DNA from 2 places in the Streptomyces sp. NPDC048436 genome. Region 2 is predicted to be linked to the other one. Evidence: riboswitches for the same ligand, from Rfam matches in the RefSeq annotation. Region 2 holds a riboswitch; the other holds the start of a gene.
The links. A riboswitch is a leader RNA that binds a small molecule or an ion and turns the genes downstream of it on or off. The one in region 2 is predicted to bind cobalamin.

Region 1 (4,763 bases), on a different contig from region 2:
GCACATCCCGGCGAAGACGGTGCGGCCCACGAGCGTCTGCGCGAGGGTCGGATCGAGCTTGTCCGGGTCGGCGTTGAGGGCGACGGTGAGGGTGCCGCCGTCCCGGACGGGACGGTCGTCGGTCATGCGCTCACCGCCGACCTCGGTGGCCGATGACTGCAAGGAGCCGCAGGCCGCGGTCGTGGACATCACCAGGGCAACTGCCGCGAGGGCAACCGCTTTTCGGCGCACGGGGAAGTACCTCCGCCAGTGGTTCCGGGCTGATCGTGGACGATCAAGGAATACGGCAGAACGTATTTCGCATACAGTCCGCACACAAGAGGTCCGTCCGCATGCCGGACCGGATTTGATGAAGATTGAATAACCGGGCGCGACAAAGCGCGTGCAAGGGGCACGCAAGGGACGCCCGCATGCAAAGGACGCCTCGGCAGGCCGTTGTCAGTGCCTCGCGCTACTGTGCGCGCACCTGAGCATTACCCCATTTTGGGAGGTTTTCATGGCCTCGCGCCTCAACCCCTACGTCAGCTTCGACGGCGACGCCCGGCAGGCGATGGAGTTCTACAAGGAGGTTCTCGGCGGCACGCTGAACCTCAACACCTACGGTGAAGCCGGCCACCAGGGCACTCCGGACGCCGACAAGATCATGCACGCCATGCTGGAGACCCCGAGCGGCTTCACCCTGATGGGCGCCGACAACCCGCCGGGCACGGAGCACACCCCGGGCAACAACTTCTCGGTGAGCCTGAGCGGCGACGACGACGCCGAGCTGCGCGGCTACTGGGAGAAGCTGTCCGCCGACGGCTCGGTCTCCGTGCCCCTGGAGAAGCAGATGTGGGGCGACGTGTTCGGCATGTGCACGGACCGCTTCGGCATCCCCTGGATGGTCAACATCGTCCAGCAGCAGGGCTGAACGAAGCCCCCGCCGGAAGCGCGAAGCGCGCATCACGCTTCCGGCGGGGCCGATTCCGCTACCCCTCGGCGGGAAGGTTGCCCCGCACCCTGCGCGCGGCGGCCGTCATCCGCTCCAGGGCGGGACGGACCTCGTCCCAGCCCCGCGTCTTCAGACCGCAGTCCGGGTTGATCCACAGCCGCCCGCTCGGCACGGCCTTCAGGGCGCGGTCGATCAGGTCGGTCAGCTCACGCTCGGCCGGTACACGCGGGGCATGGATGTCGTACACCCCGGGGCCGACCTCACGCGGATAGCGCGCCTCGGCCAGCTCGTCGGCGATCTGCATCCGCGACCGCGCGGCCTCCAGGCTGATCACATCGGCGTCGAGATCCTCGATGGCGGCGAGGATCTCACCGAACTCCGCGTAGCACATGTGCGTGTGGATCTGCGTGTCGGCGCGGACCCCCGAGGTCGCGATCCGGAAGGCCTCCGTGGCCCACGCCAGATACGCGGGCCGGTCCTCGCCCCGCAGGGGCAGCGTCTCGCGCAGGGCGGGTTCGTCGACCTGGATGACGGCGGTGTCGGCGGCCTCCAGGTCGCCGACCTCGTCCCGCAGGGCGAGCGCGACCTGCCGTGCCGTCTCGCCGAGCGGCTGGTCGTCCCGTACGAACGACCAGGCCAGCATGGTCACGGGCCCGGTCAGCATGCCCTTGACGGGACGGTCCGTGAGCGAGCGGGCATACGAGGTCCAGCGCACCGTCATCGGCTTCGGCCGCGAGATGTCGCCCGCCAGGACCGGCGGCCGCACATAGCGGGTGCCGTACGACTGGACCCAGCCGTGCCGGGTGGCCAGATAGCCGGTGAGTTGCTCGGCGAAGTACTGCACCATGTCGTTGCGTTCGGGCTCCCCGTGGACCAGGACGTCGAGGCCCGCCTTCTCCTGGAACGCCACGACTTCGCGGATCTCCGCGGCGATCCGCTCCTCGTAGGCCGCCGCGTCGATCCGCCCCGCCCGCAAGTCGGCGCGCGCGGTGCGCAGTTCGGTGGTCTGCGGGAAGGAGCCGATGGTGGTCGTGGGCAGCGGCGGAAGGCCCAGGCGGGTGTGCTGGGCCGCCGCGCGCTGCTCGTAGGCCTGGGGTCGGCGGGTGTCCTCGGCGGTGACGGCGGCGCAGCGGGCGCGTACGGCCGGGTCGTGGGTGAGGGCGGATCCGGCGCGAGACGCCAACGCCGCCTTGTTCGCTGCAAGTTGGGGCGCGATCGCGTCGGCTCCGCCGCCAAGGCCCCTGGTCAGCGTGACGACTTCGTCGGTCTTCTGCCGGGCGAAGGCGAGCCAGCGGGCCACCTGCGGATCGAGGTCGCGCTCGGCGGCGGCGTCCAGCGGGACGTGCAGCAGGGAGCAGGAGGGCGCCACGTCCACGCGGTCGGCGAGGCCGAGCAGGGTGGCGAGCGTCGACAGGGACCGCTCCAGGTCGTTGATCCATACGTTGCGTCCGTCGACGACACCCGCGACGAGGCGCTTGCCGGGCAGTCCGCCCGCCGCGGCCAGCGCGTCGAGGTGGGCGGCGGCCGGGCCCGTGAAGTCCAGGGCCAGGCCCTCCACGGGTGCTTGGGCGAGGACGGGCAGGGCCGCGCCGAGCCGGTCGAAGTAGGAGGCGACGAGCAGCTTGGGCCGGTCGGTGAGTGCGCCGAGGTCGCGGTAGGCGCGGCCGGTGGCGCTCAGCACGGACGCGGGCTGGTCCTGCACCAGGGCGGGTTCGTCGAGCTGGACCCAGTCGGCGCCCGCCGCGCGCAGATCGGCGAGGACCTCGGCGTACACCGGAAGCAGCCGGTCGAGCAGCGTCAGCGGTTCGAAGCCGGGGTCGACGCCCGCGGCGGGCTTGGCCAGGAGCAGGAACGTGACGGGGCCGACGAGGACGGGCCGGGCCGTCAGACCCAGGGCGCGCGCCTCGGTGAACTCCCGCACCTGCTTGCCCGAGTCGGCGCGGAACACGGTGTCCGGGCCCAACTCGGGGACCAGATAGTGGTAGTTGGTGTCGAACCACTTCGTCATTTCGAGCGGCGCCGCCTCCTGCGTGCCGCGCGCCATGGCGAAGTACCCGTCGAGCGGGTCGGTTTCGACGGCTTCGCGGTGCCGGTCGGGGATCGCACCGAGCATCACGGACGCGTCTAGGACGTGGTCGTAGAGCGAGAAGTCACCGGTGGGCACTTCGCCGATCCCGGCGTCGGCGAGCAGACGCCAGGTGTCGCGGCGCAGGCGGGCCGCGGTCTCGTGCAGGGCGCCGGCGGTGGTGCGGCCGGACCAGTAGCCCTCGATGGCCTTCTTCAACTGCCGGTCGGGGCCCTGCCGGGGGTAGCCGTGGACCGTGGCGAGAGGCCGTGCGGTGGTTGTGGCGACGGGCCGTGCGGTGGGCGTGGGGTCAGTCACGTCAACTCTCCTTCGCGAGTCGAGCGGTCGGACTCGATGCCGCACGAGGACGCGAAGGGACAGCACAGACACGGATGCCGAGCACCCTGCCTGGTCCGCCGACCCGCCCTCGAGGTCACCGAGTTACCGCGCGCCGTGGTGGCGTGCGGGCAGGTGGCAGGTCTTCGGACTCGTGGGCGGGCCAGGCCGCGTACGCCTCATGTGAAGGCGTGCGCGTCAGGCATCTACTGGCCGTCGCTTCCCGGACCCGGGGACCGGATCCAGTGCGGGTGACGGCGTTCGTTCCCACTCACCGCTGCGGGGCAGTCCCGGATTCCCACCGGGTTCCCTCTTGCGACGCATCCCGCCTGGCGGACGGGGCGAACCAGCTGCGGGGTCAGCCTAGCCGTAGCGGGTACGGGGCCCCACCGGGCCCCGGTCGCGGGCTCGGGGAGGCGCGCCTACGGTGTGACGGGGGCCTTGTGCGACCGGGGGTGTCTGGAGGCCACCGATGGACCGCTCACCCGCGCCGGAGCCCTTCGAAGCCGTGCAGGCCACCGGCCCCACGGCCTCCGCCGCCCCACCACAGAGCGGCGGGCGGCACGAGCACCGCTGGCTGATCCTCGGCGTCGTCGGGATCGCCCAGCTCATGGTGGTCCTCGACGCGACGATCGTGAACATCGCGCTGCCATCGGCCCAGCAGGACCTCGGGTTCAGCGACGGCAACCGCCAGTGGATCGTCACGGCGTACGCACTCGCCTTCGGCAGCCTGCTGCTCCTCGGCGGCCGGATCGCCGACCTGGTGGGCCGCAAGGTCGTCTTCCTCGCCGGACTCGGCGGATTCGCGCTGGCCTCGGCGCTCGGCGGTGCGGCGACGAGCTTCACCATGCTGGTGCTGGCCCGCGCGCTGCAGGGCGTGTTCGGGGCGCTCCTGGCGCCCGCCGCGCTGTCCCTGCTCACCACGACGTTCACGGACCCCAAAGAACGCGCCAAGGCGTTCGGCATCTACGGCGCCATCGCGGGCGCGGGCGGCGCGGTCGGCCTGCTCCTGGGCGGCGTACTGACCGAGTACCTGGACTGGCGCTGGTGCCTGTACGTGAACCTGATCTTCGCGGTCCTCGCCATGCTGGGCGGCGCCCGGCTGCTGCACGGCGGCAGGCCTGCGGACCGGCCGAAGCTGGACGTCCCCGGAACGGTGCTGGTCTCCGCGGGCCTGTTCTGCATCGTCTACGGCTTCTCGAACGCCGAGACGCATGCCTGGAGCGATGTCGACACCTGGGGTTTCCTGGTGGTCGGCGCCGTCCTGCTGGCGGCGTTCGCCTGGTGGCAGACGCGGGCCTCGCATCCGCTGCTGCCGCTGCGGGTGGTGCTCGACCGGGACCGCGCGGCGTCGTTCCTCGCGATGTTCATCTCCGGCGCGGGCATGTTCGGTGTCTTCCTGTTCCTGACCTACTACCTCCAGCAGATCCT
Region 2 (4,763 bases):
ATCGGGGCCCTGCTCCTTGAAGGAGAACGGCACGGTGATGATGCGGCCGTCGAACTCGGGGATCGCCACCTGCATGGCCGCGTCCATGGGGGACAGCGCGGCATCCGACGCGTCCCACGTGGCGCGCGAGGAGGTCAGGCAAAGCCCTTGCAGGACAGGGATGTTGAGGTCGGCGAGCGCGCCGATGTCCCATGCCTCCTCGTCGCCGCCCGCGCTCGCGCCCGACGCGTGCGTGCCGCCCGCCGCGAGGACGGTGGCGACCAGCGCGTCCGCCCGCCCCAGGATCTCGTACAGGCCCGAGTCGGCGCCGCGCAGCGAACCGCAGTACACGGCAAGGGCGTTGGCGCCCCGCGCCTCGATCGCGTCGCACAGCGTGTCCACGAAGCCGGTGTTCCCGGAGAGGTGGTGCGCCCGGTAGAAGAGCACGCCCACCGTCGGGCGGCCCTCGACATACGCGCGGTCGCCGTGCACCCCGTACTCGGGCATCTTCCGCGGCTCGGCGCTCTGCCGCTCATGCGCGTCACCGGACCGCGCCTGTCCCGCCGCGAGGACGTCCTCCTTGAGGAACCGCGCCAGCTCGCGCAGATTCTCCGGGCCGCCCTCGACGAGATACCGCAGCGCCTCCGCCACGGACCCCGCGTGCACGCTCGACTCGGCCATCAGCTCCGCGTCCGGCACGGCCTCGCCGCCGAGCAGCACCGTCGGGATTCCGACGGCCTTCAGCGCGGCGAGCCCGTCCTCCCAGGCGCGTTTGCCGCCGAGCAGGCGTACGACGGCGATGTCCGCGTCCTCGACGAGCGCGGGCAGCTCGTCCTGCACGTCGACCCGGGTCGGGTTGCCGATGCGGTACGGGGCGCCGCAGGCACGGGCCGCGAGCAGATCCGTGTCGGCGGTGGACAGAAGCAGGACGGTCATGAGGGTGCCCCCGGTGCGATGAAGGGGAGACCGGCGGGTGCGCCGGTCTCGATGAGGCTGAGCAGCGCGTCCGTGTCCGCGTGTTCTTCGATCAGGTCGCCGAGCAGGTCGAGCTGCTCCTCGCGCAGCGCGCCGAAGCTGGTGTCGGGCGCGGGCACGAAACGTCTGCCGGACGCACGGGCGACCTCGGCGAGGAAGCGCCGCCGGAACGCGTCGGACTCCAGGGAGCCGTGCCAGTGCGTGCCCCACACCTCGCCGACGCGGCAGCCGTCCAAGAACGGCTCCCCGCCCAGGACTTGGGCGACGCCGTGATGGATCTCGTATCCCTCGACGGGTTCACCGAGGGCCTCGCCGACCGGCCGCGCGAGGGTCTTCTCGCGCGCGAACCGGACACGCACGGGCAGCAGCCCGAGCCCTTCCACGGCTCCCGCCCGCGACTCGACGTCGTCCTCGATGTGCTCGCCGAGCACCTGGAAGCCGCCACAGATCCCGAGCACGGGACGTCCCTCGGCCGCGCGTCGCGCGAGGGCGGCGGCGAGGCCACGCTCGCGCAGCCACTCCAGGGCGCACACGGTCCCGCGCGTCCCCGGCACGATCACGAGGTCCGCGTCGACGAGTTCCTCTGCCCGGTCCACGAACCGCACGACGACGCCCGGTTCGGCGGCCAGCGCGTCCACGTCCGTGAAGTTCGACATCAGGGGTACGGCACAGACGGCGACCCGCAGCACGTCATCGCCGACCGGGGGAGCGACCACGGACTCCCGCACGGCGCCCCGCAGGGAGACCCGGAGCCCGTCCTCCTCGTCGATGCCGAGGCCGTGCTGGAACGGCAGCACACCGAACGTCCGGCGCCCGGTGAGCTCGTGCAGCATGTCGAGCCCCGGTTCGAGCAGCGAGACGTCGCCCCGGAACTTGTTGACGAGATACCCGGCTATCAGCTCCTGGTCCGCGGCACTGAGCAGCGCGGTGGTCCCGAAGAAGGAGGCGAAGACGCCGCCGCGGTCGATGTCGCCGACGACGACGACGGGGAAGCGGGCGGCCCGCGCGATCCCCATGTTCACGATGTCCGTACGCCGCAGATTGATCTCGGCGGGACTGCCCGCGCCTTCGCAGATCACGGCGTCATAGCTGCCCCGAAGTTCCTCCAGGCATCCCACGACGGTGGAGAGCAGCGCTTCCTGCCGCCCTCCGTGGTAGCCGCGGGCGCTCATCTCGCCCACGGGCTTGCCCATGAGGACGACCTGGCTGCTGCGGTCGCTGCCCGGCTTGAGCAGCACGGGGTTCATCAGCGGGCTCGGCTCGACGCGGGCCGCCTGCGCCTGCATGGCCTGGGCGCGCCCGATCTCGGCGCCCTCACGCGTGACGAAGGAGTTGAGGGACATGTTCTGCGCCTTGAAGGGCGCGACGGAGACCCCCTTGCGGGCCAGCCACCGGCAGATGCCGGCGGTGACGACGCTCTTTCCCGCGTCGGAGGTGGTTCCGGCGACGAGCAGTCCACCACTCATGAGGCCCTGCCTTTCCGCATGGTGCTCACGGCCGCGGCGACCCCGAGGGCCAGCACCCCGACCCGCCGCGACAACCGCACGGCACGCTCGATGTCCGCGACTTCGACGCCGCGTCCTTCCGCGTTCAGGACGGGCCGGTGCTCGATGCGCCCCGCGTAGGAGAGGCTCCCCCCGAGCCGCACGCCCAACGCCCCCGCGAAGGCGGCCTCGACGGGCCCGGCGTTGGGGCTCGGATGCTTCGCCGCGTCACCCCGCCAGGCGCGCAGGGCGCCGCGCGGCGAGTCACCGGCGGCAGCCGCGAGTACGGCGGTGAGCCGGGCCCCCGGCCATCCCATGACGTCGTCGAGCCGCGCGGAAGCCCACCCGTAGCGCCGGTACTTCACGGACTTGTGCCCGACCATCGCGTCCAGCGTGTTGACGGCCCGGAACCCCGCGAGACCGGGAACTCCCCCCAGAGCCCCCCACACCAGGGCGCCGACCACGGCATCGGAGGTGTTCTCGGCGACGGACTCGACCACGGCCCGCGCGATGCCATCGGCGTCAAGGGCCTGCGGATCGCGCCCGCACAGATGCGGCAGCCGCTCCCGCGCCACCTCGACGTCCCCGGCGGCGAGCGCACCGCCGATGGCCCGCGCCTCACGCCCCAGCGAGGTCCCGCCGACCACGGCCCAGGTCGCGGCGGCGGTCAGCGCGAGCGATGCGGCGCGCGAGTCACGTACAAGAGAAGAGGCCAGGACGGCGGCGCCCGCAGCGCCCCCGGCGCACACCACGGTGTGCAGGGCGCCCCACCCGCGGTGGTCCCGCCACAGCACACGTTCGACGGCACTCGCGGCGCGGCCGAACGCGGCGACCGGATGCCCGCGGCGAGGATCGCCCAGGAAGAGATCACCGAGGAGGCCGGCGGCGGCGCCGTACGCGAAGTCGCGATCGGCACACATGGGTTCAGCCGGTCGCTGTGCCGTGAGGAGAGCTCACGCTCGGGAACTGGTCCGGCAACGGGCGGCCGCGCATGGCGATATGTCCTCACTCAGGGTGTCCGCGCCCTGGTTCGACGTGATCGGCGGCGAGAGTTCCTGGCTTCCGAGGAGTCAGCTCCTCGATGACAGTGGCGGGACCGCGCCGGATTCGCACCGGCTTCCTCTCTTGCTGCCGTATTGGCTCCGGCAGTCCACCACGGCCCGCGAAGGCCCGTCAACTCGCCGTTGACCTGCGACGGGAGAGTGTGCTGAGGCCCACAGCCGGGCTCATCGCCGGGCCCCTCGTCGCGCCTGACACAGGGCCCGCACGCGAAAGCGGGGTGCGGGCCGCCGAAGCGTCCCGCACCCCACCCGAAACGTGGACCCGAAAGCTGTCGTCAGGCGACGATCAGATAGATCCCGTACGCCACGGCCGCCGCGCAGAGCGCGAAGCACGCGTACGCACCCGTGCGCGCCGCCGCCGGGGCGCTGCCCGCGGAAGCGGTGGCGGCGGACGTCGCCGCGTCGCGCTTGGAGAGGGCGACGATGCCGAGGGTGAACAGGCCCACCAGGGCCACCGTCACGCCGAGGCTGACTCCGAAGACGGAGCTGAGAGCTGCCCAGTCGATGTTCATGGTGATCTGTCCTTACACCGTGGCGCGGGCGGAATCCGCCACAGAGCCGGTCGGGGCCGGGATGGTGGCCTTGACGAGGTCGACGTCGCTCGACGGCACCGGGCCGGTGGGCGGCGGCGTGACGGCGGCGATCGCGGTGGTCACGACACCGGCGGGCTCGGCCTCAAGGGCGTCGTCCTCGTCGTCCGTGACGTTCGTGTGGTCGACGGAGTTGCGGCGGGACAGCGACCAGATGACGGCCGAGCCGCCCACCAGGAGCGCGGCCGTCGCCGCGACGCCCCAGGGGCCCTGCTTGGTGAGGAACTCCGCGCCCGCGCCGACCAGACCGGCGGCCGGCAGGGTGAGGCCCCACGCGACGAACATGCGGGTCGCGGTGGACCAGCGGACCACACCGCCCTTGCGGCCGAGGCCCGCGCCCATCACGGCGCCCGAGCAGACCTGGGTGGTGGAGAGCGAGAAGCCGATGTGCGAGGAGGCGAGGATCGCGGTCGCGGCGCTGGTCTGGGCGGCGAAGCCCTGCTGCGGCGCGAGGTCCGTGAGGCCCTTGCCCATGGTGCGGATGATGCGCCAGCCACCGAGGTAGGTGCCGAGCGCGATGGCGATGCCGGCCGAGACGATGACCCACATCGGGGGGTTGGCGCCGGGGTTCAGGACGCCGCCGGTGATCAGGGCGAGCGTGATGATGCCCATGGTCTTCTGCGCGTCGTTCGTGCCGTGCGCCAGCGAGACGAGGCCCGCGGAGGCGATCTGAC

Region 1: it holds a riboswitch for cobalamin, as region 2 does, so the genes downstream of both, metE (5-methyltetrahydropteroyltriglutamate--homocysteine S-methyltransferase) here and ACGFX9_RS00335 (cobalamin biosynthesis protein) in region 2, are expected to answer to the same signal.

The regions. Positions count from the first base shown of each region.
Region 1 covers NZ_JBICXP010000002.1:759,020-763,782, forward strand. The annotation lists gene ACGFX9_RS09875 (ABC transporter substrate-binding protein) at 1-231, opposite strand, end outside; gene ACGFX9_RS09880 (VOC family protein) at 497-910, shown strand; gene metE (5-methyltetrahydropteroyltriglutamate--homocysteine S-methyltransferase) at 969-3,314, opposite strand; cobalamin riboswitch at 3,452-3,698, opposite strand; gene ACGFX9_RS09890 (MFS transporter) at 3,805-4,763, shown strand, end outside.
Region 2 covers NZ_JBICXP010000001.1:61,081-65,843, reverse strand. The annotation lists gene cobN (cobaltochelatase subunit CobN) at 1-915, opposite strand, end outside; gene ACGFX9_RS00340 (cobyric acid synthase) at 912-2,420, opposite strand; gene ACGFX9_RS00335 (cobalamin biosynthesis protein) at 2,417-3,358, opposite strand; cobalamin riboswitch at 3,467-3,609, opposite strand; gene ACGFX9_RS00330 (hypothetical protein) at 3,775-4,011, opposite strand; gene ACGFX9_RS00325 (anion permease) at 4,024-4,763, opposite strand, start outside.